2 regions of the Marinactinospora rubrisoli genome follow, and region 2 is predicted to be linked to the other one. Evidence: predicted binding sites of a transcription regulator. Region 2 holds the regulator's gene; the other holds the start of a gene.
What was found. The regulator LexA, encoded in region 2, represses DNA repair genes until DNA is damaged. The targets are predictions, from matches to a motif close to TCGAACANNTGTTCGA.
Positions count from the first base shown of each region.

Region 1: ACFQRF_RS04635 (DNA polymerase III subunit alpha) is a predicted target of LexA. The motif match lies at 1,784-1,799, and genes of this name have one in related genera.

Region 1 is NZ_JBHTBH010000002.1:102,055-117,851, forward strand. Features, by position in the region: gene ACFQRF_RS04620 (SGNH/GDSL hydrolase family protein) at 1-305, opposite strand, end outside; gene ACFQRF_RS04625 (hypothetical protein) at 505-768, opposite strand; gene ACFQRF_RS04630 (metal-dependent transcriptional regulator) at 905-1,639, opposite strand; gene ACFQRF_RS04635 (DNA polymerase III subunit alpha) at 1,920-5,381, shown strand; gene ACFQRF_RS04640 (MFS transporter) at 5,425-6,573, opposite strand; gene ACFQRF_RS04645 (FAD-binding oxidoreductase) at 6,779-8,158, shown strand; gene ACFQRF_RS04650 (ABC transporter substrate-binding protein) at 8,825-9,826, shown strand; gene ACFQRF_RS04655 (hypothetical protein) at 10,508-11,443, shown strand; gene ACFQRF_RS04660 (phosphotransferase) at 11,463-12,224, shown strand; gene ACFQRF_RS04665 (TetR/AcrR family transcriptional regulator) at 12,360-12,968, opposite strand; gene ACFQRF_RS04670 (hypothetical protein) at 13,067-13,498, shown strand; gene ACFQRF_RS04675 (TetR/AcrR family transcriptional regulator) at 13,833-14,456, opposite strand; gene ACFQRF_RS04680 (organic hydroperoxide resistance protein) at 14,553-14,981, shown strand; gene ACFQRF_RS04685 (alpha/beta hydrolase) at 15,427-15,797, opposite strand, start outside.
Region 2 is NZ_JBHTBH010000010.1:66,323-82,119, forward strand. Features, by position in the region: gene ACFQRF_RS20245 (hypothetical protein) at 1-262, shown strand, start outside; gene ACFQRF_RS20250 (hypothetical protein) at 811-1,470, shown strand; gene ACFQRF_RS20255 (alpha/beta hydrolase family protein) at 1,607-2,698, opposite strand; gene lexA (transcriptional repressor LexA) at 2,863-3,528, opposite strand; gene ACFQRF_RS20265 (LysM peptidoglycan-binding domain-containing protein) at 4,053-4,460, shown strand; gene nrdR (transcriptional regulator NrdR) at 4,922-5,413, shown strand; gene ACFQRF_RS20275 (vitamin B12-dependent ribonucleotide reductase) at 5,524-8,358, shown strand; gene ACFQRF_RS20280 (SPFH domain-containing protein) at 8,731-10,371, shown strand; gene ACFQRF_RS20285 (SPFH domain-containing protein) at 10,371-11,831, shown strand; gene ACFQRF_RS20290 (hypothetical protein) at 11,916-12,107, opposite strand; gene ACFQRF_RS20295 (hypothetical protein) at 12,339-13,025, opposite strand; gene ACFQRF_RS20300 (ribonuclease HII) at 13,525-14,211, shown strand; gene ACFQRF_RS20305 (AAA family ATPase) at 14,997-15,797, shown strand, end outside.

The sequences.
Region 1 (15,797 bases), on a different contig from region 2:
TTGTCCGGCCGCCCCGGCCGGGTGTCAGGCCAGGTGAGCGCGGTACCGTGCAGCACCAGCCGCGCTCCAGGTCCCCATCCGGCGGCGTCGAGGGCCTGGGCGGACAGGCTGCGCCCGGTGCCGTCGAGGTCGGCGTTCGCGGGCGCGGCATCGGAGGAGATCCCCGTGTTGTCGAAGTGGTGCGCCAGCGGACGCACCCCGGACGAGGATTGCGCGGGGGTCTGCGAGGCATCCTCCGCGGCGACGGCGGGCGTCGCGACCGCCCCTGGACCCGCGGCCAGTCCCGTCACCAGAAGCAGCACCACCAGTCGCCGCCGACCGTCCCGCACCCGGCCGGCCCCGTTCCACCTACCACGCACGGTCGCGCCTCTCACTGTCGGCCGCGAGCCAACCGCACGCGGTCACCGCGCTCCACCATAAGTCGGCTGAGTCGCCGGCGGCAGGCACGGTTGCGCCGCGAATCCGTGACCGGGAGCTGAACGGCGCGTTACCCGCAGGCCCGGCTCAGGCGGGTACGGGTGCACGGTCCACCGGCCGCCACCCCGGCTCCGGGGCGACCTCGGTGGCGACGCGGTCCAGCGCCCGCAGGTACCGGTCCTGAATGAGCTTGCCGGGGTGTCCGGGCGGATCGGCTCGGTGGTGCCGGGGAGCGGCCGGTCGGGGCGCGGCCCGGCCACCTCCTCGGGGTGACTGGATGTGGGTGCGGGCGGAGTACGCCTCCTGACTCAGGCCGCGCGGGAAGTGCCCGCGCGCGATCAATCGCTTCACCTATCATCCAGAGGCCGACCCGGCGACGGTAACCGACCGTGCGCACACTGTCAGCAGGTCAGGCCGGTCCTGGCCATGGACTCGTCACTCTGCGTCAGCATCGCACGGCGCGAAGGCGCGCCGATTCGGTGCCCGCTCAGCCCTGCCGCGCGGCGTGCGGCTCCCGCTGTTCCGCGGTCTCCTGCCCGGGGGCGATCCACACCGCGTCGGCGGCCACCAGCCCGATGGACTGGTCGCGCTGCGCGCCCGGGGCGCCCAGGCGGATCACCAGGGGGCCGCCGAAGGGCTGGCGTTCGACGACCTCCACGCGCATCCCGATGGCGATCCGCTGGTCGGCGAGGTAGCGCAGCAGCTCCGGGTCGGAGTCGTTGACGCGGACGATGACACCGGCGGTGCCGACGTCGGCGTGCGAGAGCAGGCGGGTGTCGCGTTCGAGGACCTCGCCGTCACGGGTCGGGATGGGGTCGCCGTGCGGGTCGACGGTGGGGTGGCCGAGGCGGTCGGCGATCCGTTCGACGAACTGGTCGGAGACCACGTGTTCCAGGATGTCGGCCTCCTCGTGGACCTCGTCCCACGAGTAGCCGAGCGCCTCGACGAGGTACAGCTCGATGAGCCGGTGCCGGCGCAGCACCGCCAGCGCGAGCCGGTCGCCGGTCGAGGTGAGGCGGACGTCACCGTAGCGCTGGTGCTCGACCAGGCCGAGGTCGCCGAGCTTGCGCAGCATGCCGGAGACCGACGAGTTGGAGACCGACAGCCGCTCGGCGACCCGCGAGGTGGTCACCGGTCCGGCGCCGCCGCGTTCCTGAAGGTCGTAGATGACCTTCACATAGTCCTCGACCGAGGTGGAAGGCCGGTTCGTCGCAGTCCCCATGTCAGCTACCGTATCGTTCCCCGACGCGCGGGTCCGGGCGCCGACCGTTACGGGGGAGGTTCCGGCCGACGTCTCCGCTCCGCCACGCCGTTTCCCCTTCCCCCAGGTCACGGGTTTGGGACAGCACTTCTCGCGCGTTATAATCCGTACATAAGTTCGAGTGTTTCGGCCGGTCTTCCCCAGGCGTGGCGCCACCCGCCCCGCCATGGCCGCTGCGGCGGCGGGGAGGCGTCCTGGGAACCGACGGCCGGGCCACGGCGCGCAGAGGCAGGCGCGACTGATGCCCGAAACCTTCACCCACCTCGACGTGGTGTCCTCGGCGTCCATGCGGTACGGCACCACCCACCCGCCCGCGCTGGTGGAACGCGCCGCCGAACTGGGCATGCCGGCGCTCGCCCTCACCGACCGCGACGGCGTCTACGGCGCGGTCAAGCACCTGCGCGCCTGCCAGAAGGCCGGCCTGGGCGCCATCCTCGGCGTCAACCTCGCCGTCGCCGCCCCCGAAGGAGGCCGCGTCACCGTCCTGGCCCGCGGGCGGCGCGGCTGGGCGTCGCTGTGCCGGCTGGTCACCACCGCCCACGCCACCGGCGGGCGCGGCGTGCCCGCCTTCCCCCGCGACGCCCTCGCCGCACACGCCGACGGCCTCGTGGTGCTCCTCGGCCCCGAATCCGACGTCGCCCTCGCCGTCCGCGACCGCCACCACGAACGCGCCCGCCGCCTGCTCGACCGCTGGCGCGCGATCGCCGAGGTCGCCGTCGAACTCGTCGACCACTACGGCGCCGGCCAGCGGTCCCAGGCCGCCGCACTGCTGCGGCTGGCCACCGAGACCCGCACCCTCGCCGTGCTCGGCAACGCCGTCCGCTACCCCCGCCCCGCCGACGCCGAGGTCGCGCACGTCCTCGACGAGGCCCGGCGCTGGCTGCCCGGCGGCACCATCCCCGGCCCCGCCGTCACCCAGGCCCACCTCAAGAGCGGCGCGGAGATGCGCGAGGTCGCCGAACGGATCTGCGGCCCCGACCCCGCGGCCGCGCGGCGGCTCATCGCGCACACCCGCGCACTCGCCGCCTCCTGCGTCCTGAACCCCGACACCGACCTCGGAATGGACCGCCCGCACCTGCCCGTCATCCCCGACGCCCGCGACCGGCTGTGGCGGCGCTGCACCGCGGCCCTGCGGGACCGCGGCCTGCACCGCGACGGCCACGCCCGCTCCCGGCTCGCCCACGAACTGGAGATCATCGAGAACAAGGGCTTCCCCGCCTACTTCCTCACCGTCGCCGACATCACCGACCGCATCCGCGCCCACGGCATCCGCTGCTCCATCCGCGGCTCCGGCGCCGGCAGCCTGGTCAACCACCTGCTCGGCATCTCCGCCATCAACCCGCTGACCCACGGCCTGCTCATGGAGCGGTTCCTCACCCCCAGCCGCACCGGCCTGCCCGACATCGACCTGGACGTGGAGTCCGCCCGCCGCCTCGACGCCTACCAGGCGATCTTCGACGCCTACCCCGACGCCGCCTGCGTGTCGATGATGGAGACCTACCGCGCCCGCAGCGCCATCCGCGACGTCGGCGCGGCCATGGGCATCCCCCCGCACGAGATCGACATGCTGGCCAAGGCGTTCCCGCACATCCGCGCCCGGCAGATCCGCTCCGCCCTGGAGGACCTGCCCGAACTGCGCGCCGGCGGGCTGAACCGGCACCCGGCCCGGGCGCTGTTCCGGCTGGCCGAACGTCTCGACGGCCTGCCCCGCCACATCGCCATGCACCCCTGCGGCATCGTCGTCTCCGACTCCGGCCTGCGCGACCGCACCCCGCTGGAACCCAGCCAGCTCGGCTACCCGATGACCCAGTACGACAAGGACGACGTCGAGGAGATGGGGCTGATCAAACTGGACGTCATCGGGGTCCGCATGCAGTCGGCCATGACCCACGCCCTGACCGAGATCGAACGCACCGAGCGGCAGCGCGTCGACATCGACACCGTCCCCCTCGACGACCCCGCCACCTTCGCGATGATCCAGGCCTCCCACACCCTCGGCTGCTTCCAGATCGAGTCGCCCGGCCAGCGCGAACTGGTCAGCCGGCTGCGCCCCGCCGACCTGCACGACCTCATCGTCGACATCTCCCTGTTCCGCCCCGGCCCGGTCAACAGCGACATGATCACCCCGTTCATCGGAATCCGCGACGGCCACCGGCGGCCCGAGTACCCCTCCCCCGTGCTGCGGGACGCGCTCGCCGAGACCGGCGGCGTCGTCATCTTCCACGAGCAGGTCCTCGCGGTGCTGCACGCGATGACCGGATGCGGACTGGACCAGGCCGAGGCCATGCGCCGCCGGCTCGGCACCGACGCCGGCAAGGAGACGGTGCGCGAACGCTTCACCGCCATGGCCCGCGACTGCGGCCACCCCGAGGAGACCGTGCGCCGGGTGTGGGAGATCATCTCCTCCTTCGGCGCGTTCGGCTTCTGTAAGGCGCACGCCGCCGCGTTCGCACTGCCCACCTACCAGTCCGCCTGGCTGAAACGGCACCACCCCGCCGCGTTCTACGCCGGGGTCCTCACCCACGAGCCCGGCATGTACCCGCGCCGCGCCATCATCGACGACGCCCGCCGATTCGGGATCACCGTGCTCGGCGTCGACGTCAACCGCTCCGCACGGCACTGGCAGGTGGAACCGGCCGGCCCCGACGCCCCCGGCATCCGCGCCGGCCTCGCCGACGTCCGCGGCATCACCGACGCCGAGATCGACGCGATCCTCACCGGCCGCCCGTTCGCCTCGCTGCCGGACTTCGTCAACCGCGCCCGCGTCTCACGCGACGTCGTGGACCGGCTGGTGCGGGTCGGCGCCTTCGACGGCCTCCGGCACGGCCACGGCGCGCTCACCCGGCGCGACCTGATGCTCCAGGCCGGCGCCCTGGAACGGGCCGGCAGCCGCGCCCTGGGCGGCGCCCAGCTCCCGATCGGCTTCGTGGAACGCGTCCGCACCGGGGAACTCCCCGAGATGACCCCCGCCGAGGTGGTGCGCACCGAACTGGAGGTCCTCGGCTACGACGCCAGCGGCCACCTGCTGGACGAGCACGCCGACCTGCTCGCCGCGCTCGCCGCCGGCCACCGCGCCGTGCGCGCCCGCGACCTGGACCAGGTCCCGGCCGGGGCCGAGGTGCTGGTCGTCGGCGTCAAGGTGGCCACCCAGACCCCGGCGGTCCGCTCGGGCCAGCGGATCATCTTCACCACGCTGGACGACGCCACCGGCCTGATCGACCTGACGTTCTTCGAGTCGGTGCAGGACCGGTGCGCCGCCACCGTCTTCGGCTCCTGGCTCCTGGCCGTGCGCGGCCGCGTCCGCCGGGTCGGCTCCGGCCTGCCCACCATCAACGCCACCCACGCCTACGACCTGGCGGAACTCGCCGAGGAGTGGCACGCCGACGGCTCCGCCGGGCTGCGCGCCGCCCTGAGCACCGAGTACAGCCTCCGTGGCGGGAACGGGGAGGACGGTCTCCGTGGCGGGAACGGAGAACACAGCCTGCGTGGCGGGAACGGAGAAGACGGCCTCCGCGACGGAAACGGAAGGCGCGGTTCACGGGGCGGGGTCGGCGGCCGCCGCATCCGCTACGCCAACGGCTACCGGCTCTCCGGCTACGCCGACATCCCCCCGGCCGGCACCGCCGACCCGCCACGGAAGCTGGACTCCCCGTTCCCGCCACGCAGGCTGTGGCACGCGAGCCCGGGCAGCTCGGGCGGGTAGCCGGGAGGGCGCCGGGGCCCGGCCGTTCGCACCGACGGGCGCCTCACCGCGGCCGGCGCAGCGTCGCCGCCACCGCCCCCAGCCCCACGCCGAAGGCGGCGAACACCGCCGCGACGCCGATCCCACCGGCCAGCGCGCCCGCGAGCAGCGGCAGCACCGTCTGGCCCAGGTGGTTACCGCTCATCCGCAGCGCCATGGCGGTGCCGCGCGCGTCGGGGGCGGCGGCGTCGGCCACCCACGCCATGGTGAGCGGCTGCCCGATCCCCAGCCCCAGCCCCGCCACGGCCAGCGCGACCGCCAGCGCCCAGACCGGCAGCGGCACGGTCAGCGCGGCCACCGACACCGCCGAGATCACCAGGCTGACGACCAGGACCAGGTGCCGCCCCCACCGGCCGACCGCCGCACCCAGAAACGCCCGGGAGACCACCGAGGCCGCGGCGCGGACCGCGAGCAGCAGACTGACCGCCGCGGCACCGATCCCGCGCTCCTCCCCCAGCGCCGGCAGGTAGACGATCGTCATGTCGATGGCGGCCAGCACGATCAGGGACGCGACGATCGCGGGCGTGACGCCCGGCGCCCGCAGCACGTCCAGGGCGCGGTGCCGGACCGGGGCACCCTCACGGGCCGGGCGGCCCGGCCGGGACGCGGGCGCCGGCATCCCGATGAGCGCGGCCAGCGAGCAGGTGGCCGCCACCCCGGTGCCCAGGAACGCCGGAACGGTGAGCGAGTCGGGCTCGCCGGCGGCCAGCGCCGACAGCAGCAGCGGCCCCAGCAACTGCCCGGCGGACCCGGCGAGCGCGAACATCCCGAACCGGGTGTCGAAGCGCGCCCGCGGCGACCGGTTGGCCACCATGGCCTGCGCGGCGACCATGGCCAGGATCATCCCGATCCCGGCCCCCACCGAGCACGCCACGATGGCCCACGGGTCGTAGGCGAAGGTCAGCCCGAACGCCGACCCCACCAGGAAGAGGCTCCCCAGCAGGTAGGCGGGACGCTCGTCGTGTAAGTCCACCCAGCGGCCGATGGGCAGCGCCACGACGAGCGGAACGATCGATATCGCCGCGCTGAACACGCCGAGCCACCCGGGAGCCAGCCCCATCTCCAGCGCCCGGTAGGAGATGACGGGCCGCAGCGTGGCGACCGCGCCGTGGAAGAGGACTCCGTGGATGAGGATGCGGACGAACCAGCCCACCGGGACGACCTTTCACACCCGGGGCGGACCGCCGCCCACGAGAGTTCGTTAGCGTAACTAAAGGCTTTACGGTGGCTAGCCCTATCAACGCCACGCCCCCGCCGCAACCCCCGCGGTCCGCCCGGCCATCCGCACGCCCCCATGCCGCGCCCGTCCCGGCCACCCCGTAGCCTCGGTGAGGCCGACATCACAGAGGGGAGCTCGCGTGACCGCTGGGATCGCCGACGCGCTGGTCACGGCGCTGGGCGCGGAACAGGTGATCACCGACGCCGACATCGCCGCCGGATACGCCCACGACGAGGCCGAATGGGCGCCTTACGGCCGGCCCGCCGCCGTCGTCCGGCCCCGCCGCACCGAGGACGCCGCCACCACCGTACGGATCTGCGCCGAGGCACGCGTCCCCATCGTCGCCCGCGGCGCCGGCACCGGCCTGTCCGGAGCCGCCAACGCCCTCGACGGCTGCGTCGTGGTCTCCTTCGAACGCATGAACCGCATCCTGCGCATCGACACCGCCGAGAGCACCGCCACCGTCCAGCCCGGCGTCATCAACGACCACCTGCGCGCCCGCGCCGCCGAGGACGGCCTGTGGTACCCGCCCGACCCCGCCAGCAGCCCGTGGTCCACCATCGGCGGCAACGTCGCCACCAACGCCGGCGGCCTGTGCTGCGTCAAGTACGGCGTCACCCGCGACTACGTCCTCGGCCTGGAGGCGGTCATCGGCTCCGGCGACACCGTGCGCCTGGGCCGCCGCACCGCCAAGGGCGTCACCGGCTACGACCTGTGCGGGCTCATGGTCGGCTCCGAGGGCACCCTCGGCCTCGTCACCGAGATCACCGTGCGCCTGCGCCCGCTACGCCGCGCCCCCGAGCACACCGTCGTCGGCTACTTCGACTCCCTCACCGACGCCGGCGCCGCCGTCGCCGCGGTCACCGCCGCCGGCATCGTCCCCTCCGCGCTGGAACTCATCGACCGGTTCTGCCTGCGCGCCGTCGACGACTGGAAGAACATGGGACTGGCCGACGGCGGCGAGGTGCTGCTCCTGAGCCGCAGCGACCTGCCCGGCGAGGCCGGCCGTGCCGAGGCCCGCGCCATCCAGGAGCACTTCGAGGCCGCCGGCGCCGGCTACGCCGTCCGCTCCACCGACGCCCAGGAGGCCGACGCGCTCTTCGCCGCCCGCCGCCTCGCCTACCCCGCGCTGGAACGCCTCGGTCCGCTGCTCACCGAGGACGTTTGCGTCCCCCGAGCCCGGGTCCCGGAGATGCTCGCCCGCATCGAGGCCGCCGCGCGCCGCTTCGACACCCGCATCGGCAACATCGCCCACGCCGGCGACGGCAACCTGCACCCGCTGTTCATCGTCCCGGCCGGCGACCCCGATGCCAAGCAGCGCGCCCAGGAGGCGTTCGAGGTGATCGTGGACGACGCCATCGCGCTGGGCGGCACCGTCACCGGCGAGCACGGCGTCGGCCTGCTGAAACGCCGCGGCGCCGCAGCGGAGCTCGGCCCGCGCGTCATCGAGATGCACCGCGCGGTCAAGGACGCCCTCGACCCGCTGGGGATCTTCAACCCGGGCAAGGTGTTCACCTGACGCACCGTCCGCGGCCGGGAGTCCACCCCCGGACCGCCACCCGCCAATTGCCCGGCCGCCGGTCGCGGACCACGTGACGGGACCCCGAACGCGACGGCCACCGGCGACGCCGAGATCGGCGGCCACCGTGCCCCGGTGCGGGCGCTCCGGTCGCCGCCCGTGCGGACGTACGGATCGCCGCCGAAGTGCGGCACACGCTCCGCGCCGGGGCCCAGGCGCGGCCGGGGCGCGTTCCCTCTCGGGCGCGGGCGGCGATCACGGAGGCCGGCAGCGCGGGGCAGCATGGCTCTTGACGCGTCTCGCGGTGCGGCCGGTGTTCCAGCAGGCCCGCACGCGGTCGGACGATCGAGTCGGACGTCGTCGATGCGGGCCGAACAGATCCGCGTGACCACGGCCCGGGGGGCCGGGACGCGATTTTGGACGCCGGTGGCCGCGCCTGACACCGACACGGACCGGCCGCCCTTCCCACGCCCCTTCCCGCCCGAATACCCGAACGGCGTGCGTCACCGCGTCCAGCCCGGCCCGCCTCAAGAGCGCGGGAGCGCGAGCAGTGCCCGCCCACGCTCCCCGGCCGCCCCGCGCACCCCACTGGCCTCCCCCGACACCACGCCGTATAAGGTAAGCCTCACCTACCACCCAATCCCATCGGAAGAGTTGGACCCCTTCGTGAGCACCCCCAGCACCACCGCCCGCCGCCTCCTCGCCCTCGCGGCCGGCGCGGCGCTCGCCCTCGCCACCGCCTGCGGAGGCACCGAGCCCGCGGCCGACACCGACGACACCGGCGGCGAATGGACCTTCGGCGACGGCACCGGCGACGAGATCACCCTGCCCGAACGCCCCCAGCGCGTCGTCGCCTACTCCGGCGTCGCCGCCGCGCTGTGGGACTACGGCTTCGAAGTCGTCGGCGTCTTCGGCCCGGTCGACGGCGTGGGCGGCGAACCCGCCCCGCAGATCGGCGACGTCGACACCGACCAGGTCGAAACCCTCAGCCAGACCTACGGCGAGCTGAGCGTCGAATCGCTCGCCGCCCTCGAACCCGACCTCATCGTCACGCACGCCTTCGGCGACCTCCTCTGGTACCTGCCCGAGAACACCGAGCAGATCGAGGCCGTCGCGCCCATCGCCACCCTCCAGATCACCGGAGTCTCCGCCGAGCAGCAGATCCAGAACCACCTCGACCTCGCCGTCGCCCTCGGCGTCGATCCCGAGGCCGAGCAGGTCACCGAGGCCCGCGCCACCTACGAGGAGGCCATCGCCCGGCTCGACGCCGCCACCGAGGCCAACCCCGACCTGCGCGTCGTGCCCGTCTCGGCCTCCCCCGACGACTTCTTCGTCGGCAACGCCGCCGCCGGAGGCGACCTCGGCCTGTTCCAGGAACACGGCGTCAACTTCCCGGAGACCGGCGCGCCCACGGGCGACGAGTACGAGCAGCTCGGCTGGGAACAGGCCGACACCTACCCCGCCGACCTCATCCTGCAGGACGCCCGGCCCGACCGGACCCCCGTGGCGGAACTCGCCGGACTGCCCATCTGGGGCGACCTGCCCGCCGTGCGCGCGGGCCAGGTCGGCGAGTGGCGGGCCGAGACCCCGTACAGCTACGCCCGCTACGCCGAGACGGTCAGCGCGCTCGCCGAGGACATCGAGAACTCCGAACCGCTGGACGCCTAGGGCGTGTCTGGAAACCGAACCATGTAGGGATGAACGGCATCACAACCGCATACCCGGGCGTGTCACCCCGCGGGTGAGCGAAGCCTCCGCTAGACGGGTCAACGACCAAGAAGACCTTGTCAGCCGGAGGCTTCGTGCCGCCCCTACGAACAGGGCCACAAACCCCTGGCCGTGGTCATCACCGCCGGGCAGCGCGGGGACGCCCCGGGTTCGTGGCGGTCATGGACCGCATCCGCGTCGCGGGTCGCGGGCGCGGCGGGCCGGCGCGTACCCGCCCGGACCCGACCCGCGCCGGCAAGGCCTACAGCTCCCGCGCGATCCGCTCCCGCCTGCGCGGGCACAGGATCAAGGCGACCATCCCCGAGCCCGCCGACCGGATCGGCTCCCGCGAGCGCGAGGGAAGCCGCGGCGGCCGCCCGCCTGCCTGCCTGCCTTCGACAAGGCCGATTACCGCCACCGCAATGCGGTGGAACGCGGGATCGACCGGCTCAAGCGTGACCGGGCGGTCGCGACCAGCTACGACAAGCCCGCCTCAAGCTAGCAGGCCACCGCCCTGATCGCGGTCACCAACGAATGGCTCTGACCTCCCAGACACGCCCTAGCGGCGCCGCGCTCGCCGGGGTGCACCTGCCCGGCCGGTGCATCCCGGCGAGCCGCCCGCACCGCACTACCATCGGTCACATGCCCCGGCACGTGACCCCGATCCGCGACGGCTCCCGACTGCTGCTGAAGGTCGCCCGCGGCGCCGGACCTCCCGGCCTGCGGATCGAGGCCACCGGCGGCGGACGGTGGTGGCTGGTGCAGGGCACTACCCCCGTCCTCTTCGCCCGCGCCGAGCCGCGCCACTACGGGGTCCGCGTCCTGCGCACCGGGGACTACACGTCTCCCCTGCCGCCGCCGCGCGCCGCCACCGCCCGCGCGGTCGCCGACGGCCCCCATCCACGGCGGCACCTGCGGTGGGCCGACCGATTCGCCCGGTCGCTCGCCGGGTCCCCGGCGGGCTTCCTGTACGAGGGGTATTGGCTGGTCCGCCCCGTGACCCGCCGGCCGGTCGGGGAGGTCGGGACGATGGTGCTCGACCGGCTCCCGCCGATGCCCGACGCCTTCCTCGACTGGTGCGCCGGCTTCGGCGACGGCCCGCAGCGCGGCTTCCTTTCCGAACTCCTCCCGCTGCGCCCGCTCAGCCCGCCCGACGCCCCGCGGGTGCGCGCCTACCGCCGGCAGGCCCGCGAGGGTACGCTGCCGCCGGTCCTGCTGTGGCAGCTCACCGCCACCCAGTGCCCGGTCATCGTGGACGGCCACGACCGCTTCGTCGCCGCACTCGCCGAGGAACAGGCGCCGCCCATGCTGCTCGCCGAGCACGTCGACCTCTCGCCGGGCCTGCTCACCGCCCAGGTGGCCGGTTACACCACACTGGCGCGGCAGGTGCTCCGGCAGATCGACGCCGGCAGTCCCGGCGCGCCCCGCGCGCTCGCCGACATGACGATGTCGCTGGCCGCCGGCCTGCGCGACGGCGAACCGCGCCGCACCCGCGCGTGGCGGCTCCCCGGTGGCCCGGCCGCGTGGCGGGATCGGGCCGACCGGCACGCACCCGGCTGGGCCGAGCGGCCATGGTGACGGCGGACGGCGAGCCGGCATGACCGAGGTCCCGCTGCCCGGCGGATTTGGGAACACCGTGGTGCGGGTCGGCGACACGGTCCGCCGCACGCCCGGTGAACGGGCCGGGTTCGTTCACGAACTGCTCCGTCTCCTGGAACGACGCGGCTGGCCCGGAGCGCCGCGGTTCCACGGGATCGACGACGAGGGCCGGGAGGTGCTGGACTTCATCGCCGGGCATGTGGCGTGGGCGCGGGAGCAGCCGGCCGGGCTGCGTTCGGACGCCTGCCTGGCGGCCGTGGGCGGCCTGCTGCGGGAGTTCCACGACCTGACGGCCGGTACGGCGCTGGCCGGGGACCGCGAGGTGGTCTGCCACAACGACCTCTCCCCCAAGAACACCGTGTACCGCGAGAGCGGAGCGGGACTTCGGCCCGTGGCGTTCATCGACTGGGACCTGGCCGCGCCGGGCGACCGGCTGCACGACGTGGCGCACGTGTGCTGGCAGTACGCCGGTCTCGGCGAACCCGGAACCGGCGTCGCGGTGGCCGCCCGGCGGATCCGCGCGGTCTGCGATGGTTACCGGCTCACCGACCGGAGCGGGCTGGTGGCGGCGATCCTGTGGTGGCAGGACCGGTGCCGGCGGGGCATCGAGTCGGCGGCCATGGCCGGGGAGCCCGCGATGGTGCGGTTGCGCGACAGCGGGGCCGCCGCGCGGGTACGGGGAGCGTGGGAGTGGGTGGCGGCGCACCGTGCGGCGTTGACGCGGCTGCTAGAGGGTGAGGAATTGTCCGATTTAGCATGACCGGCGACCTTTACGAGATAGATTCCATGTGTAGGACGGGTCGTCGCGTCCGCCGTCCCCTCCCCCGCCAACGTCACCGGCGCGACCGCCCGTTCCCCGCCCGGGAATCCCGCCGTCGCCGCACGCCGCGGGGGTTCATCCGGCGGTGCGGTCCTCCAGAAGCGCGTCGATGACCCGGTCGGCGTAGGCGGCGTCGATCGGCTCGGCGGTGACCAGCGACCGCAGGAACAGCGGCGCGATGAGCCGCTCGATGAAGAACGCGACGTCGGTGTCAGGCGAGAGTTCTCCGCGCTCGACTCCGCGCTCGACGATGACGCCGGCACGGGCGAACCGTTCGGTCCAGAACGCCCGGACCGCCACGGCGATCTCCGGAACCTGTCCGGCGTCGGAGACCAGCGTGCGCACCACGGCTTGACCGCTGGGCGAGGAGAGGTAGGCGCCGATCGCGTGCGAGAGCCGGCGCAGGTCCTCGCGCAGCGATCCGGTGTCGGGCGTTGGCACCACCCTGCCGGCCCGCGCGAGCAGCGCTTCCGCGACGAGCTCTTCCTTGTTGGCCCACCGCCGGTACAGCGTCGCCTTGTGCACCTGCGCACGGGTGGCGACCTTTTCGACGCTCAGCTTCGCGTAACCCGACTCGACGATCTCGTCGAGCACCGCGGCGAGAACGGCCTCGTTGACCCGTGCGCTGCGACCACCAGGGCGCATGCGTCGCTGGGGGTCACCTCGGCGGGACGGTGCCGCCATGACCACCACCTCCTTTTGGCGACTACATGTTGCCATAAGCGCGGACTCCTGGGACAGTTCTTGTGGCGACAACCAGTCGCCACAAGGACGGGAGTCTCATGTCGGCGATTGCCAAGCCACCTTCTTCCGATCGCGCGACGCACGCGCGTCTCGACCTCCTCGGCCGGGTTCTGGTGGGCGTCGCGGCGCTCGGTGCCGCGGCCTCGGCCGGGTACGCCCTGTGGTCACTGGGCGGCGCGGACGACGCGATCAAGGTCGTCAGCGCGTGGCAGGCCTACGGCCTGGCCGTGTTCAGCGTGCTGTTCGCGCTGCTCGCGGCGCGTCCGCGCGCCTACCGCGGCGTATGGGAGGTCGTCATCTTCCACAAGCTCGCGATGACCCTGACCGCCATGGTGTACCAGGCGCAGGGCGGCGCGGCCGGTGCGAGCACCACCGTGGTGGTGGACGGGATCCTCACGGTCGTTCTGGTGGCCGGATACGTGCTGTGCCGGGGATGGAGCCGGGAGTCCCCGTCGCCGGAAAACGGCTGAGGAACGCGGGAACGCGCGCTCCGCACCGCGGAGGGGGCAGAGGGCTCCGCGCAGCGAAAGCCACGCGGAGCCGGCAAGCCCGAGCGGGCGGACGCCCACCCGTCATTGACCCGGCCGACCCTGAACGCGGTGCCGGCCGCCCCTGGGCGGTGGTGATGAGCATGCGCCCGGAGTCCGGTGGCAGGCGTGGTGGGGCGTGGCCATGGCCACCCGGCCATCTCGCCCGGGGCCGGGCGGTTCCGCGTCACGGGGCGGCCCCCGCAGCGCACGGGGGCGGCGTCTGGTGGCGTCCATCTGCCGTGGCTTCTCGTGCCGGATCGGCCACGGCCGTGCGTCACGTGATGCCCGGCACCCCTTGGCCGTGGGCCGCGCGCGGGCGCAGGCCGTCGAGGAGGAGGCGGACGATCTCCCGGCGCAGGGCGGTGGGAAGGACGGCGTCGGCGGAGAAGGAGGCGCGCAGCATCGCCACGCCGACCAGCGTCTCGGCCACGATGGAACGCTCGGCGTCGCGCCGGATCTCGCCGCGGAGCGCGGCATCGTGGACGGCGTCCTCGATCGCCGCCTGACAGCGGTCGATGGAGTCCCGCTTGAACGCCGCGTACAGCTCCGGGAACTGCTCGATCTCGGCGACGCAGCGCTGCAGCACACTGCGGCGGGGCTCGGCGAAGGTCGCGGCGAGGCCGTCGAGCAGGACCGCGAGGTCCTCGGCGAGCGACCCGGTGTGCGGGGGTGTCAGCCCGGCGGCGAGCGTCGACATCCCGGCGAGGATCAGGTCCTCCGGCCCCGGCCAGCGCGCGTAGATGCTGCGCTTGGCGGCCCTGGCGCGGACGGCGACGGACGTCACACTGAACTCTGCGATCCCCTTCTCGGCGAGTTCGTCCACGGCCGCGGCGAGTACCCGCTGGTCCACGGACTCGTCGCGGGGTCGCCCCCGGGGCCGGGGAGAGACGGGTTCCATGGCGGCAGGATATAGGTCACCGGCACGGTTGCATAAATGCTCCGCGACGTATTAACGTCACTGAACGAGTCGCATAAATCGCTCGAAGGAGTCGGCATGGGTGACACCCTCTACACCACGACGGCCACGGCGTGGGGCGGACGCGAGGGCAGGGTCGCATCCGGCGACAACCGGCTCGGGCTGGAGCTGTCCGTTCCCAAGAGCATGGGCGGCGACGACGGCCCCGGCACCAACCCCGAGCAGTTGTTCGCCGCCGGCTACGCGGCGTGCTTCCACAGCGCGCTCAAGGCGATCGCGCGCGGCCGCAAGGTGGATGTGAGCGATTCGGCGATCTCCGTCACGATCTCCATCGTGGGCTCCGTCGCCGCAGGTGACCTCGGTCTGCAGGCCCGGATCGAGGCCGAGCTCCCCGGCCTGCCGCCGGACGTCGGTAACGAACTACTGGCCGCCGCCCACGAGGTGTGTCCCTACTCGGCCGCCACACGCGGTAACGTTCCGGTGGAGCTGGCGCTGGTGCAGAGCTGACCGCACCGCCGGATCCAGGACGTCCTCAACGGCGACGCCTTGCCCCCGCCCGACGTCGGCCCCTGTGATGTCGGACGTCGTTGAGGAGGGTGTCCCGGCCGCCACGTGGGCGGCCGGGACGCTTCTTTTCCGCCTGACCGCACGGCTCCAGGGGCGGCCGTCTCGGCGCCGCCCACGGTGTGATCGGCCGGCCACGGCTGGCGGCCGAGCCCGATCCGGCCGGTGAGCAGCACACCGTCGGAGCCGACGGACCGCAGCCAGTAGCGCGGCGGTGCCGGAAGGGCTGCGTCGGCAGCTACAGGTGCCGCCCGCCGCCGGGGAACACCACGGCCCAGTCGAGCCCGAGCCCGGCCACGTGCGCCTCGGCCAGCGAGGTGAGCAGCCGCACCGGTCCCCCGCCGTCCCGGCGCAGCGTGCCGAGGACTACCCCGGCCCGGTTCGGTGGTCATCGCACGGGCTCGTCCTCCCCCGCCCGCAGGCCGCGGCGCAGCGCGCCCATCTTGTCGGCGACCATCCGCTTGCTGACGGCGGCCTCGGTGACCAGCGTGGAGCCGTGGAACGTGCCCGGGTAGTGGAACAGCTCGGTCGGCACCCCCGCCTGGATCAGCCGCCGGGCGTACTCCAGGCCCTCGTCGCGCAGCGGGTCGTACTGGCAGGCGGTGACGCAGGCCGGCGGCAGGCCCGACAAGTCGGCGGCCCGGGCCGGTGCCGCGTACGGTGAGACGCCGGCACCGCCGCGGACTCCCGGCCCCAGGTAGTAGTCCCAGCTCAGCTCGGCGCTGCGGCGGTCCCAGAGCGGGGTGTCCACGAAGTCCC
Region 2 (15,797 bases):
CGACATCACGGGAGCACAGGCGGCCGCCACCCGGCTGGCGGAGCTGGCGCCGGTGAACGAACTGGACGGGGCGGCCCCGGTGCCGGCCTTGGGCGAGGACGCGCTGGTGTGGCACTCCACGGCCGACGCCGACGCCGCCGAACTGGCCTTCCGCCGCGACAACCTGGTGGTGCGCGTCTGGTACGGCGGCGCGGACCTGGTCTTCGACGACGCCCGGGCCGGAGCCGTGGCGGTGGCGGAGGGCGTGGCCGCCGCCATCTGACCGCGCGGGGCGGCCCGGACCCCGGTCGCGTCGCGGTGCGCCCGTCACCGGTTCGTTACGGCCTCGTGGGAACGTACCGCACCCGGGGGACGTCCTACCGGGCGTGAACCTGTGACCGTCCGTGACAGCGCACCCGTGCGGAGCGGCGGTTCCGGCGGTCCGCCCGCACCCGTCCGGGCGGGCCGGCGGCCCTTCCCGGACGTGCGCCCGGCACGCCTGTGACCTCTGCTACGGGTGCGGCGGGCACGGTGTCAATCAGGTAACCGACGCCCGTTTTGGGGCGAGATGAGATGTGCGGACTAGTAACGTAGCTCTGCTGGTCAGCCTGAAGTTTGCTTGGCAGGAAAGGGGACTCGCTGATGGCCCAGCCACCTTACGGTGGTCCTCCTCCGGGGCCACCTGGGGGACCGTCCGGACCGTCGGGGCCGTACGGCGGACCGCCGACCGGGCCGCAGCCCGGTCAGCCGACCGGACCCCAGGGACCTTACGGTCCGCCACAGCCCGGCCCCTATGGTCCCCCTGGGTACGGTCCGCAGCCGGGTCCGGGCATGCCGGGCCCGGGTGCCCCCTACGGAGAGAACCCCTACCTCGGTCAGACCCCTCCGAAGAGCAACCGCGGCTGCGCGGTCGGCGCGATCGTCGGCGTCGTCGTGCTGGTGGTGCTGCTCATCGCCGGAGGCATCGGCGCCTACCTGTGGCTGGGCAGCGGTGAGGACTACACCGCGACCCCCGACTGCTCGGTCGCGGAGAACGAGGCGCTGAACGCCCTGCTGCCCGGGTACCAGACGCAGGCCGCGCAGGCCATCGACACCGGCGGCCAGGACTGGTGGGACGGCTACCAGTGCTCCTGGATCACCTCCAGCGACTCCTCCGGCATGCCGGCGACCGCCTCGATGCTGCTGATGCGCAACCAGAACCGGCCCGGCACCACGGGGGCGGAGGAGACCGCCTCCGACCTCGCCACCCAGTCCGAGGGGTACACCACCACCCCCGTCGAGAATCTCGGCGACGAGGCCGCCTCCTGGTACGACACCGAGTACGAGCTCGGCTGCGTCGGCGTCCGGCTGTCGAACATCTTCCTGTCGACCTGCTACGACGCCGCGACCGACTACTCCTACTCGTCGTCGATCTCGGAATCCGAGGCGATCGCGGGCGCCGAGCAGCTGGCGCGCGCCACCGTCGCGCAGATCGAGGGCACCCGGAGCTGACCCGGCGGCGGGCGGTCGTCGGACCACCCGCGCCCTGACGGCGAACCGGTGCGATGGCGCCCTCCCCCCTAGGGGGAGGGCGCCATCGCCGTTCCCGGGCACCGGCGCCGGGCCGCGTACGGCGGGCGCGGCCCGGTCACCACACGGTGCCGAGGAACTCTTCGAGGGCGGGCGCCGCGTCCGGCGCGAATGGGCGCTCGGCGTCGAGCGCGGTGGCGCCGGGGGAGTCGTCGTACCGGCGGAACACGTGGTCGGCTCCGGGCAGGTCCACGCGTTCGCCGTCGGGGAGCCCGGTCATCAGCCGGTCGACCTCCGCCGCGGTGACCTGGGCGTCGGCCGTGCCCCACAGCACGAGCGTGCGGGTGCCGTCGGGGAGGTCGCGCGCCAGGTCCACCGGGTCCATGGCGTCGATCCGGCGCAGGAACGCCGAGGTGGCCGGCCCGAACAGCGGAGCGAGTTCCGGCGCGAGATCGTCGGGCAGCGGCCGGCCGGCGCGCAGCCGGGCGATGGCGAGCCGGGTGTCGGACAGCACGGTGGTGGCCGCGGCGGCGTCGAGTGCGCCGGAACCCTCGCCGTCGCGTACCTGCTCGGTGACCTGCCGGTCCAGCAGGTCCAGGTAGCGGGCGCCCACGGGGGCGGCGAGAACGAGCGCGGCGGGAGGGGGACCGGAGACCACCTGTGGCGCGCGCAGGGCGAACAGGCTGCCCTCGCTGTGCCCGAGGACCAGGATCCGCTCGGGATCCACCTCCGGCTGGTCCAGGAGTTCGGCGTATGCGGCGGCCATCTGGTCCTCGAAGACGTCGTAGCCGACGGGCTCGGCCGCCTCACGGCCGCCGAGGCCGGTCTCGCCGGACCCGAGCTTGTCGTACCGCAGGGAGGCGACACCGGCCGCGGCGAGCACCCGGGCGAAGTTGGCGTTGGTGTCGGCGTCCGGCCGTGCGGGGCTGTTGCCGTCGCGGTCGGTGGGGCCGCTGCCCGAGATGATGAGTGCGCCCGGCACCGGTCCGCTCGTTCCCGGTGGCAGGGCGACGGTGCCGTGCACGGTGTCACCGGCGCCGTCGAAGGTGACGGAGCGTTCCACGGGGGTGGTGCCGGGGGAGGCGGAGGGAGCCGTGGCCGGCGGCTCGGGGGCGGCGGGCGGGCCGCAGGCGGTGGCCAGCACCAGGGCGCCGCCGGTCAGGAGGGCGCAGCCGCCGCGCACGGCGGCACGGAGGGGCGAGGAGGACATGCCCTTACCGTAGAGCCCGGCCGGTGCCGGTCCGTCCCGGTGTGACGGGTATGGCGGTGGCGGTCCGCTCGGTCACCGTTGGATCCCGATTCCATCGCGTGACGGTGACAGGGCCCGTGATCGGGGTAAAGATCACGGGCCCGTTTCGAACCGAGGCGAAGTCGTTACACCTTGCGCAGCACGGCGACGACCTTGCCGAGGATGGTGGCCTCGTCGCCGCTGATGGGCTCGTAGTCGGGGTTGCGCGGCAGCAGCCAGACGTGGTCGCCGTCCCGCCGGAAGGTCTTCACCGTGGCCTCGTCGCCGAGCAGCGCCGCGACGATGTCGCCGTTGTTGGCTTCGGGCTGCTGGCGGACCACGACCAGGTCACCGTCGGTGATGGCGGCCTCGATCATCGAGTCGCCGACGACGGTGAGCATGAACAGCCGCCCCTCGCCCACGAGCTGCTTGGGCAGCGTGAGGACGTCCTCGACGGCCTCCTCCGCGAGGATCGGGCCGCCCGCGGCGATCCGGCCGATGACCGGGACGTCGGTCGCGCGGCCGGGCTCGGCGGAGTGATCCTCGTCGAGTTCGTCCCAGGACCGCACCGGCGGCTGTCCCGGAATGCGAATTTCGACCGCTCGTGGGCGATTCTGGTCGCGGTGGAGATAGCCCTTGCGTTGCAACACCTTCAATTGGTGCGCGACACTGGAGGGGCTGGACAACCCCACCGCATCACCGATCTCGCGGATGGACGGTGGGTATCCGCGTTGCCGCACGTAGCGGTGGATGACGTTCAGGACGCTCTGCTGGCGGGCCGTGAGTTTCGGAGCCGAGTCCGACGGTGCCACAGGCTCCTGCGCGGCTCTGGTCCGCGTGGACGAGGATCGGAGCCCGGTGACGGCCTTCCCACTGGCGTGCGGTTCCTGCGCTCCGTGGTTTTCCTCCGGCACGGCCGGCCTCCTCGGCGGTCGGTGTTCTCGGTGTGGGTTGTCGGCGGCTGGCGTCGGTGACGGCGTAACGAGGGAGTCTCGAAGCGATGTCGCATCGACGGCAGTGTCGGCATACCGCGGTGAAACATGTCCAACATTAGTGTGCGGACAAGGCAATATCAAACAAACGTTCGAGATGGTGCTGAAAAAATCAGCGAGATGCGGTATTAGTCGAACGTCAGTTCTAGTCGAACGGGCGTTCGAAGGTGGGGAGCATGTCCGAACCCGCAATACCGCTCTCAATGGGCCGGCCCGGGAGGGGGCCGGTGGCGCGCGCCGTCCGGCCGGCGCCGGTGCCAGAATCGATCGCCACTGCGGATCCGCCGACCCGTATCGAGGTCGGCGACCGGTCCGCCGGGATCTTCGAAGGGCGAGGAGAAGACGTGAGTATTGAGAGCAGCGGCGGTACGGCCGTCGTGGTCCCCCAGGCTCTCGCTGGACTTCCCGACCTCCATTCCTCCGTCCCACCGGGACGCGGCACCCGTCTCACCCGGCGGGGCCGGGTGGTCCTGCTCTCGGCGCTCGGTCTCGTCGGCACAGCCGGATTCTCGCTCCTGGTACTGACAACCGTGGCGCTCGGCGCCTCCACGGCCGGCGCCTCCGACTCTCTGATGCTGCGGCCCGCGCCCGACACCGTGGTGGTCCACGACGGCGACACGCTGTGGGAGATCGCCGAGCGGACCCGCCCCGGCGACGATCCGCGCCGCACCGTGCTGGAGATCGTCGAGCTCAACCGGCTCTCCGACCTCGCGCTGGAGCCGGGGCAGGAGCTCGTGCTTCCCAAGCCCTGACCGGTGCCCGGCGCGGGCCGGTGCGGACATCCGGCGCGGCCGGTGTGTCCGCCCCGGTCCGCGCCGCCGCGTCTGGCAGCCTGTGCTCCGTTCCCCGTGGCGCGTCCCGTGCGATGAGTGGCGTTGCGCACTCCGGCCGCCTCCGATGGGTCCCGTGGCGTCCCGAACCGCCGGAAACACCGGCGGTTCCGGCGCTTTCGGGCTCCGGCGGCGCCGTCCCCCCGCCGGTGCGGCGACTTGCGGCCCGGGTGCGGCGCCCGTAAGTTGACCACAACATCTAGTGCCTGCTGAGGAACAAGTCGCCTAGAGATTGTGCTTTAGTAGGTATCAGACCTTTTCGGGGCGTCGCCCTGGAGAGCCGTGGAACACCAGACGCCGACACGGACACCGCCCCTCGGGAGCGCGTTCCGTGCGGGTGCGGGAGGCATCGGCGATGCGGATGTGGGGGGAGGCGTGCCGGCATGCACTGTCCGTTCTGCCGCCATCCTGACACCCGGGTGATCGACAGCCGGTCCACCGACGACGGCGCCGCGATCCGCCGCCGCCGGTCCTGCCCGGCCTGCGGCCGCCGCTTCACCACCCAGGAGACCGTGCTGCTCATGGTGGCCAAGCGGTCCGGGGTCACCGAGCCGTTCTCCCGGGGCAAGATCATCGCCGGGGTGCGGCGCGCCTGCCAGGGGCGGCCGGTCACCGAGGACGCGCTCGCCAAGCTCGGCCAGCAGGTCGAGGAGGAGATCCGCGGGCGCGGGCTCGCCGAGGTGCCGGCCCACGAGATCGGGCTCGCCATTCTGGGCCCGCTGCGCGAACTCGACGAGGTGACCTACCTCCACTTCGCGTCGGTGTACCGCGGGTTCGAGTCCCTGACGGACTTCGAGAACGAGATCGCGATGCTGCGGGCCGATCGGGCCAGAGCCGGTGCCACCCGGCAGGCCGGAAAACCGGCGGCGGAGTAACCGGACCACGCGGTCACGCGCCCCGCGCACGGGGACCGCGCCGGCCGCCGGAAGCCCGGGCCGGCCGGCGCGGCAATTGGGTATGTGCCATATATCAGGGGGAGTGGAGAATGACGGAGACCACGAGCGGCTCGTCGACGCGCAAGGGCAGGGGGCAGCCCCAGCGCAAGGGGCTGAAGATCCAGCGTGTCTTCACCACGCCGGGCACCCACCCCTATGACGAGGTCGAGTGGGAGCGCCGTGACGTCGTCATGACCAACTGGCGGGACGGGTCGGTCAACTTCGAGCAGCGCGGCGTGGAGTTCCCGGCCGCCTGGTCGATGAACGCCACCCAGATCGTCGCCAGCAAGTACTTCCGTGGCGCCCTCGGCACCCCCGAGCGCGAGTGGAGCCTCAAGCAGCTCGTCGACCGCGTGGCCGGCATGTACACCAGGACCGGGCGCGAGCACGGCTACTTCGCCGGTGACGAGGACGCCGAGATCTTCGACCACGAGCTGAAGTACGCGCTCGTGCATCAGCTGTTCAGCTTCAACTCGCCCGTGTGGTTCAACGTCGGCACCGCCTCCAGCCAGCAGGTGTCCGCCTGCTTCATCCTGTCCGTGGACGACACCATGGAGTCGATCCTGGACTGGTACAAGGAGGAGGGGATCATCTTCAAGGGCGGCTCCGGCGCCGGCGTGAACCTCTCCCGGCTGCGCTCCAGCAAGGAGCTGCTCTCCTCCGGCGGCACCGCCTCGGGCCCGGTCTCCTTCATGCGCGGCGCCGACGCCTCGGCCGGCACCATCAAGTCCGGCGGGGCCACCCGCCGTGCCGCCAAGATGGTCGTGCTCGACGTCGACCACCCCGACATCGAGGAGTTCATCGAGACCAAGGCCCGGGAGGAGCACAAGATCCGCGCGCTGCGCGACGCCGGGTTCGACGTCGACCTCGGCGGCGCCGACATCGTCAGCGTGCAGTACCAGAACGCCAACAACTCCGTCCGGGTGTCCGACGCCTTCATGCGCGCCGTCGACACCGGATCCGACTTCGGGCTCACCTCCCGCACCACCGGCGAGGTCATCGCCACCGTCGACGCCCGGAAGCTGTTCCACAGCATGGCCCGGGCCGCCTGGGAGTGCGCCGACCCCGGCCTGCAGTACGACGACACCATCAACGACTGGCACACCACTCCCGAGAGCGGCCGCATCTCGGCGAGCAACCCCTGCTCGGAGTACGTCCACCTGGACAATTCCTCCTGCAACCTGGCGTCCATCAACCTGCTGAAGTTCCTGCGGGACGACGACACCTTCGACATCGAGAAGTTCGTCCGGCTCACCGAGCTGATCATCACGGCGATGGACATCTCCATCACCTTCGCCGACTTCCCCACGGAGAAGATCGGCGAGACCTCCCGTGCCTTCCGCCAGCTCGGCATCGGCTACGCCAACCTCGGCGCGCTGCTGATGGCCACCGGACACGCCTACGACTCCGACGGCGGCCGGGCGCTCGCCGCGGCCATCACCTCCCTGATGACCGGGACCGCCTACCGGCGCAGCGCGGAGCTCGCCGGGGTCGTGGGCCCCTACGACGGTTACGCCAAGAACGCCGACGCCCACAAGCGCGTCATGCGCAAGCACGCCGCCGCCAACGACGACCTGCGCACCATCGGCCGGATGGACCGCGACATCGCCGCCGCGGCCACCCGCGCGTGGCAGGACTGCCTGAAGACCGGCGAGAAGAACGGCTGGCGCAACGCCCAGGCCAGCCTGCTCGCCCCCACCGGCACCATCGGCTTCATGATGGACTGCGACACCACCGGCATCGAGCCGGACTTCTCGCTGGTCAAGTACAAGAAGCTGGTCGGCGGCGGCTCCATGCAGATCGTCAACCAGGCGATCCCGCGGGCGCTGAAGAACCTCGGCTACCAGCAGGAGCGGATCGAGGCCATCGTCGAGTACATCGCGGAGAACGGCCATGTGGTGGACGCTCCCGGGCTGCGGCCGGAGCACTACGAGGTGTTCGACTGCGCCATGGGCAAGCGCTACATCAAGCCCATGGGGCACGTCGAGATGATGGCGGCGGTGCAGCCGTTCCTCTCGGGTGCCATCTCCAAGACGGTGAACGTCCCCGAAGAGGCGACCGTCGAGGACTTCGAGCACATCTACTTCCAGGGCTGGAAGCTCGGCCTGAAGGCGCTCGCCGTCTACCGGGACAACTGCAAGGTCGGCCAGCCGCTGTCCACCGCCAAGACCGAGGAGAAGACGGAGGAGAAGGCCGCCCCGGAGCCCAAGGTCGTCGAGGTCAACCGCCCGGTCCGCCGTCGGCTGCCGAAGAAGCGGCCCAGCCAGACCATCTCCTTCACGGTGGGCGGCGCCGAGGGCTACATCACCGCCGGCTCCTACCCCGACGACGGCCTCGGCGAGGTCTTCATGAAGCTCGGCAAGCAGGGCTCGACCCTGGCCGGCGTCATGGACGCGTTCTCGATCGCCATCTCCATCGCCCTGCAGTACGGGGTGCCGCTGGAGACCTACGTCGAGAAGTTCACCAACATGCGGTTCGACCCGGCCGGCATGACCGACGACCCGGACATCCGCATGGCCCAGTCGGTGGTCGACTACATCTTCCGCCGCCTGGCTCTGGACTACCTCCCCTACGAGGAGCGCGCCGCCCTGGGCGTCCTGTCCGCCGAGGAGCGCGCCGCCCAGGTCGCCGGCGAGGACCCGGCCCAGGTCGCCGCCCAGGTGGAGTCCTACGCCCAGTCCGCCCCGGTCGGCCAGGAGGACGCCGACTCCGAGCCCGCCTCCCGCGAGGAGACCCGCACGGCGCACACCACCACCGAGCTGCTGGAGCTGAAGCAGGGCTTCACCGCGGACGCGCCGCTCTGTGTCACCTGCGGCACCAAGATGCGGCCGTCGGGTAGCTGCTACGTGTGCGAGGGATGCGGATCCACGAGCGGGTGCAGCTGAGAACCCGTGGGCCCGTCGTTGACACGGCGGTCCTGACGGTCAGGTGAGCAGAACATGTGGGGAGTCGGCAGCGGCCGGCTTCCCACACGCCGTTTCCGGAGCCGCGTACGCGGCGTGCGCGGCGCACGTGCCGGCACCGTCCGAAGCCGGATCGCGAAGCCGCAAGGCGTGATCGCGCGGCTCACGCGGTACCGGACCGAGGGGGGACGCGGGGAACGCGCCGTCGCCGGTAATGGATGGTTATCTTCTCGCCACCTGCCGGACCGTAACCCTGTGGGACGATGCCAGGACTCCTGAGCAGGCACACCGGAACCCGGCCGCGCCTGCCCGCGTCGGAGTCATCGTCTTCCTCGTCCCAAGGAGTAGGTGCCCATGTCCTTCGCGCAGTCCGTGCGTGGGGCCGCCGGAGCGATCGCCCAGGGCGGCGATCCTCGGGAGGCGGTGTCCAACGCGATCAGCCAGACCACGGAGGGATTCGGGCTCGACCCGGGTGACTTCCTCGCCGCCCGTGAGCAGGGCGCCTCGGTGGGCACCCGGATCGAGCAGCAGACCACCTCGCTGAACAACGCCGGCGAGGTGCTCAACCGCAGCAAGGTGGAGGTCGGCTCCCACGGCCCGGTGCACGTCATCTCGCCGATGGTCATCCCGCGTGGCCGGACCCTCGCCGCCATGCTGCCGGTCATCGTGCTGGCCATCGCCGGGCTCGTCGGAGCGCTGTTCACCGCCCCGGTGCCCTACGCCACCCTGCTGTTCTTCGGGCCGCACTACTGGATCGTCGTGGCCGGGATGGCCGCCTTCATGTGGTGGCGGCAGGGCATGGTGATGGTCCCGGACGGCTGCCAGGCGCTGATCACCAAGTTCGGCAAGCTGGAGCAGATCGTCGGCCCGGGCCGGGTCACCCTGCTCAACCCCTGGAAGCGGGTCTCCTACATCGTCAACACGACCCGCGAGTACCCGTTCAACGCGCCCATCCGCGAGGCGCCCACGAAGAGCGGCGTCAAGGCGTCGGTCGACCTGTTCCTGCAGTTCCGCATCGAGAACCCCGAGGCGTTCATCTTCGTCCTCGGCGCCGTCCAGGGGTTCCAGGACAAGCTGAACAACGCGATCAGCGAGACCACCCGCAGCCTCATCTACGAGCAGCAGGCGTCCGACATCTATGACCTCGTCGGCGAGAACACCGCCCGGCTGCTCGAACAGCTCAACCAGCAGTTCCTGCCGGCCGTGCGGCTGACCAACGCCAACATCACGCACGCCGAGCCGTCCAGCCAGGAATACCGGATGGACCTCGCGGCGCCCGAGATGGTGCGGGTGGCCAAGGAGGCGTACACCTACGAGTACGAACTCCAGCTGCGCAAGGAGCAGAACGAGGGCGACCTCAACAAGGAGCTCGCCTCGCTGAACGAGACGCTCTCGGCGATCCAGGCCGACATCGCGCAGTACCAGGCCCAGATGGACACCGCTCTGGAGCGGGAGACCAACCGGGCCCGGGCGCTCGCCCGCCAGCGGTTCGTCGAGGCCGAGAGCACCGCGAATGCCAACGCCGCGCTGCTGCAGGCCCAGGCGCTGGACATCCGCGCCGTCAGCGCCGCCGAGGCACCGGAGATCCTCAACTACCGCTTCCAGCAGGACCTGCTGGACAAGCTGGAGTCCGTCGCCGGCAGCCTCCCGCAGGTGGTGCAGATCGGCGACGGCTCGACCTCCAGCGTCGACTTCCTCCAGGTGGCCCGCCAGATCATCGGCGGCGCCGACGAGGAGCTGTTCTCCGAATCGGACATGGCCGCCATCCGCACGCGCCTGGCCGAGATCTCCGACCGCATCGCCTCCCGCGAGGCGGAGATCGCGGAACTGCTCGCCGAGGAGCAGGCCACCGTGGAGGCGCCCGATCCCGAGCAGGCAACCGACGTGCCCGGCGCCGACCGGGTGGAGGAGATCCGCCAGTCGGTCTCCGACGGCGTCATCGGTGAGCGGCTGGGCGGCATCCCCGGCGCCGCGCCGGAGCAGGAAGGACAGTGATGACGAATTCGGCAGCGAACGCGCGCGGCTCCTCCAGCATCAAGGAGTCGCTGGCCTCGTGGGGCGACATCGCCCGCCTGCTGCGCGGCGGTGACCAGGGCCAGCTCGTCCCGGTCGTGATCCCGCGTGACGGCCGCGGGCTGAAGTGGCTGGTGCTCGTCTGGGTCGGGCTGTGGCTGCTCGGCGTGGCCCTGATCGGGGCGTCGATCGGACTCGCCGGCTTCATGGTCGTCGGTGCGCTGGTGCTCGCCCTGGTCGGCCTGCTGCTCGCCGGACTGTGGTGGTGGCGATCGGCCATCGTGGAGATCGAGCAGGGCACCACCGGCGTGCTCACCAAGTTCGGCGCCGTCGTCGGTGTCCTGGAACCGGGCCGGCACTACCTGTGGCACCCCTGGGCGCGGGTGGACTTCGTGGTGGACACCTCCACCGAGATCCCCTACACCGCTCCCGTGCAGGCGTGCCCGACCCGGGAGAACGTGCCGCTGAAGTCCATCGAGTTCTTCCTGAAGTTCCGCATCACCGACGCCGTCGCCTTCGTCCGGACCATCGGAGCGAGCAACTTCGACCTCGTGCTGTCCAACGCCGTGCAGGACGCCATCCGCCAGCGCAGCCGCCAGGTGCGGACCGAGGGCGCCTACGACCTGCGGGGCTCCGACGTCGCCGACATGCAGGACCTGCTCAACCGGCAGCTCAGCCGGTACGGCGTGCGGATCATGGGGTGCAACATCCCCGACGTCCAGCTGCCCAACCAGTACCAGCAGCACCTCGCCACCCGCGAGCGGGTGGCCAAGGAACTGGTCGCCTACGAGCAGGAGTGGGAGCTCACCCGCAAGCGGCGGATCGACACGCTGCTCATGGACATCGAGCGCTCCAAGAAGACGCGCGACGCCAAGATCGTCGAGGTCAACGCGGCCCTCAACAAGGCGCGCAAGGACGTCGCGCAGATGCTGGAGGAGCAGGAGACCGAGGCGCAGCGGGTGCGCTACGAGATCGAGACGCGCGGCCGGTCGGACCTCGTCGCCGCCCAGAACGAGGCGAAGGCGCAGCGCCGGCTCGCCACCTCCTACCGTGACAACCGCGCCGTGCTCCGGTACGAGCTGGCCCGGCGGCGGCTCGACGTCGGCGCCCGGCTGGCCGAGAACGCCCCCCAGCCGGTCGTGGTGCGCACCGAGGGCGGGGCGGGTGACTCCTCGGCGCTGTCCACGCTGGTGCTGGCCCAGCTGCTCCCCGAACTCGGCGGCCGGCGGTCCGGCCGGTCGGAGGTGACCCGGGGCGCCGACGTGTTCCAGCAGGTGCAGGCCACGGACGCGTTCCAGCAGGCCCAGGGCGCGGTCGCCGCGGCGGCCGAGCGCCAGCAGCAGATGCAGCAGCAGTACCAGCAGGAGCAGGGCGAGGCCATGCGCCAGCAGTTCGAGCAGGGCGAGGGGTACGGACGGCAGCGGTCGAAGAAGCGCCGCTGACCCGGCTCCACGCACACGATGAGGGGGCGCTCCCGTCCGGGAGCGCCCCCTCGCGGTGTCGTGGTGGCCCGGCCGGGCCGGGGATCAGGCGGCGTGCGCCAGCCTGCGGTACCCGCAGTCGATGTCGACGCCGTGCCGCGCCGCGATCTCCACGAGGTCCTCGATCTCACCGGCCTGGGCGGCCACGAGGTCCTGGTCGCCGACGTCCCGGGCGCGCCGCAGCGACTCCAGCGCGTCGTAGATGCGAAGGTGCAGCGTCGTCATGAATTCGTTCATAGCGTCCCTCGTCTGGCCGCGGGTGCGTCACTGGTCTCGCGTTCAGATCTATCCGGGGGAGGTTAAAGCAACGGTGAGACACGGTTGGACATCGGTGTGACGACCGGTGACATCAACCACCCCCGACGAGGGAACCGGATTACCCCGCGCGGCGCAAGGGCCGCCGGGGGCATGTCGCGGTGTCCGGCGGGGCCGCACGCGATCGCCGGGCGCGGCATCCAGGGGGAGCGGTCAGTACTCGCTCCAGGAGTACCAGTCGCCGGTGATGTGCTCGTACACCACGCCGCCGTGCCCGGGAACGAACACGTCGGTGGGCAGCGGCTCACCGCTGTGCGCCAGCCCGGACGTCCCGAGCAGCCCGGCCCCCTGCACGGTGAACCGCGCGACGCCGTCGTGCACCGAGACCGCCTGCAGCGGGTAGAGGCCGGCCCACGTCCCGTTCATCGGGATGGTCGTCGACCGGTTCGCGGTGTCGCGGACGTTCAGCAGCGCCCGCTCGGACAGATCGAGGCGGGTCTGCAGGGGGACGTCGGTCACCGACAGCACGATGGCCAGCGCCGCGATGAGCGGGGCGGTGATCCAGCGCAGCCAGTAGAAACGGATCATCGGCCGCGCGATCGTCAGGGCGATTCCGAGCCGTAGCGCCCCCATCGCGGCGAGCAGCGCGCCGCCGCCCACGCCGATGAGGAAACTCGGCAGGTGGCCGCCGGGCACGCTGTCCTCGTACAGCAGGACGAGACCGGCCAGCGCGCACACCGGCAGGTAGAGCCGGCCCGGCGGCCGGGACGCCCACGAGATGAGCCGCTGGCCCAGCGTGGGCTTGTGGGCGATCTCGATGAGCTTCGCGACCGAGTCCTCACCGGCGGGCGACGTCCCTGCGGACGAGGGATTTCCACCGGGTGGAGGAGTGGCGGACATGGCGGGCGGCCCCCAAGGGAATCGTGGTGAGCAGGTGTGGGCGGCGGCCGGGCACGTCACGGCCGGGCCCGGTGCGCGGTGACCGCCGTGAGCGACGGCCGGACCATCCTCAGGATAGAGGAGGGGGGAGGGCTGCTCGGGCCGCTTCGCCGAAGCCGCGGGCGTTTCCCGAAGGGTGATCGGGACCCGGCCCGCGCCGGCCCCGGGGAGGTCCGGATCGCTGATCGGGGTACGCCCTGTTCGGTCGTCGTGAGCGGTCAGTGACCGTTCGACCGGGGCACCTGATCGGCCGGTCGCGCCGGATCACCGCATGGCACGCGCGGTCCCGCCGGCAGCCGCCCGCCCGAGCCGCTGGGCGCATCAGGGACGGGACATGGTCGTCCAACGGCCGTGGAGTGCGGCGGGAAGGGGCGCGGGTTCGGCGCCCCCGGCCGTGGGGTGCCCTTCGCCATGCCGCAGCCGGTTCAGCCGACCCCATCAACGATCTAGGCTTGGGAAGGTGCCAGCGAAGTCCTCCGTCATCCCGCCCACCTACGCGCTCGAACGAGAACTCGCCGCCGCGGGCGCGACCCTCGTCGCCGGAGTCGACGAGGTGGGACGCGGCGCCTGGGCCGGCCCCGTCGTCTGCTGCGCGGCGGTCACCGACGGCTCAGAACCGCCGGAGGGCCTCACCGACTCCAAGAAGCTCACCCCGGCCCGCCGCGTGGCCATGGGCGACCTGGTCCGGCCGTGGGTGCGCGACCACGCGTTCGGCCACGCCACCCCGGCCGAGATCGACGAGTTCGGCATGACCGAGGCGCTGCGCCGTGCCGCCTCCCGGGCGCTGGCGGGCCTGGCGGTCCGGCCCGACCGCGTCATCCTCGACGGCAAGCACGACTATCTCGGCGCCCCCTGGGCGGTGCGCACCCAGATCCAGGCCGACCTCACCTGCGTGACGGTCGCCGCGGCGTCCGTGCTGGCGAAGGTGTACCGGGACACGCTCATGGCGGAGCTGGACGCCGAGTTCCCCGGTTACGGGTTCGCCGGGGCGGCCGGGTACCCGTCGCCGCTGCACCGCGCGACCCTCGCCGAGCACGGCCCGACCCCGCACCACCGGATGTCGTGGGCCTACCTCGACGACCTCCCCAAGTGGCGCCACCTGCGCCGCCCGCGGCCCGGCCCCGACGGGCAGCTCAGCCTGCTCTGAGGCGTGCCGGGCTTCCGCGCGGTGCGGTCGGGGCGCCGGCGGTGCCGGGAAGCCGATGTGGTCGCCGGCGATCGCGGCTCGGTGACGAGCCGAACCGCGCGACCGCGCCGCTGACCCGGTCCGGTTCCCCGGCGATGACGCGCTCCGCGTGGTCGCGGCGGGGACGTTGTGCGGGGCGCTCCGGTGGGCGGCCACCTGCCGGAGCCGGGGCCGGAAGCTCTCCGCGATGGCGGCGGCGAAGATCTCGCGGCCCGATGGGACGAGGTCCGGGTACGCCACGGGTCCGTCGGGCCCGTCGCCGGATTCCCGGGCCGTGTCGTCGCGGACCTTCGGCAGCGCGGGGAACGCACCGGCCGCCGCCCCTTTGGGCCGGGCGTGCACCCGGCTCGCGCTTTCGCGAGACGCGGGCCGGAGGCGGCCACGCCCGCAGCCGCTGCCGTGTCGCAGCTCGCCCTCGCGCGCCTTGCGTTACCCTCCGTGCTGGACACGGAGCGCACAGGGACCAGGTGCGCCGTTCGGCCGGTCCGGCCGGGTCGGCGCGGCGGCGAGGACCGTTCGCCCGCCCCCTGTCCACGACCGGCCGCGAACGGCAGTATGGGCGGCAGGGGCGGCGGGCGCCGCCGGGCAGCGTGCGCGGCCCGGCGACGCGCCACCCGAAGCGGGCGATCCGGCCGATCGGCGGGGGCCGCGCACGGGTGCGCTATACAAGGGTGGCGACGACCGACCGGCCGACACGGCCGGAGCATCCGCGGGTCGCGGGGTGAACAGGGGCGAAGGGGGCAGCGATGCCGCGTGAGGACCGACCCCGGGCCACGGGTCAGCCGGTGGCGGTGTCGCCGGTCCGGCGGCTGCGGTCCCTCTACGACCGGTACCCGCCGCGTTCCCGGCTGTTCGCCGGACTGGTGGCGGTCACGGTCGCCGCCGTGGCCGCGTTCATCGCCGGTCTGCCCGTGCTGCTCGCCGTCACCGTCACCGTGCTGGTGCTCGCGCTGTTCGCGGCGCTGATGCGCTCCGCCGAGGCGGTGGCCACCGCGCTGGTGTGCGTCGGCTGGCTCGTGGTCGCCTACCCGCTGTTCCAGATCCCGCTGGCCGGCGAGCCCGTCGTGCTGGTGCTGCCGCTCCTCCCACCGCTCGTCACGCTGGCCGCCGGGCGGATCCGGGGCTTCCCGGTCTGGCACACCACACTGCTGGCGCTCCTGGTCGGGCTGATCACCGGCATGGCCGTGGCGCTGGCCAGCATGCTCACCGACGCGGTGCCGCCCGCCCTCGGCATCGCCTGCACGGTCGCGGGCGCGGGCGCCGCGCTGCTGTGGCGGGCCGTCGCCGCGCGCCGGCTGCGCCGTGAACTTCGCGGGGTCGGTGCCGACGTGGCCGGACCGCACGCCGGGGGGCCGCCGGCCGCCCGACGGCGGGAACGCCAGGCCGCGGGCGCGGCCGGAGACCGGCGGCACGACGTCCGCGATGGCGAGCCGGTGCCGCCGATCCCGGTGGACGAGGCACTGGCCGAGCTGGAGGGCATGATCGGCCTGGACCCGGTCAAGCAGCAGGTCCGCGCCATCGCGGCGTCCATCGAGGCGGCGCGGCTG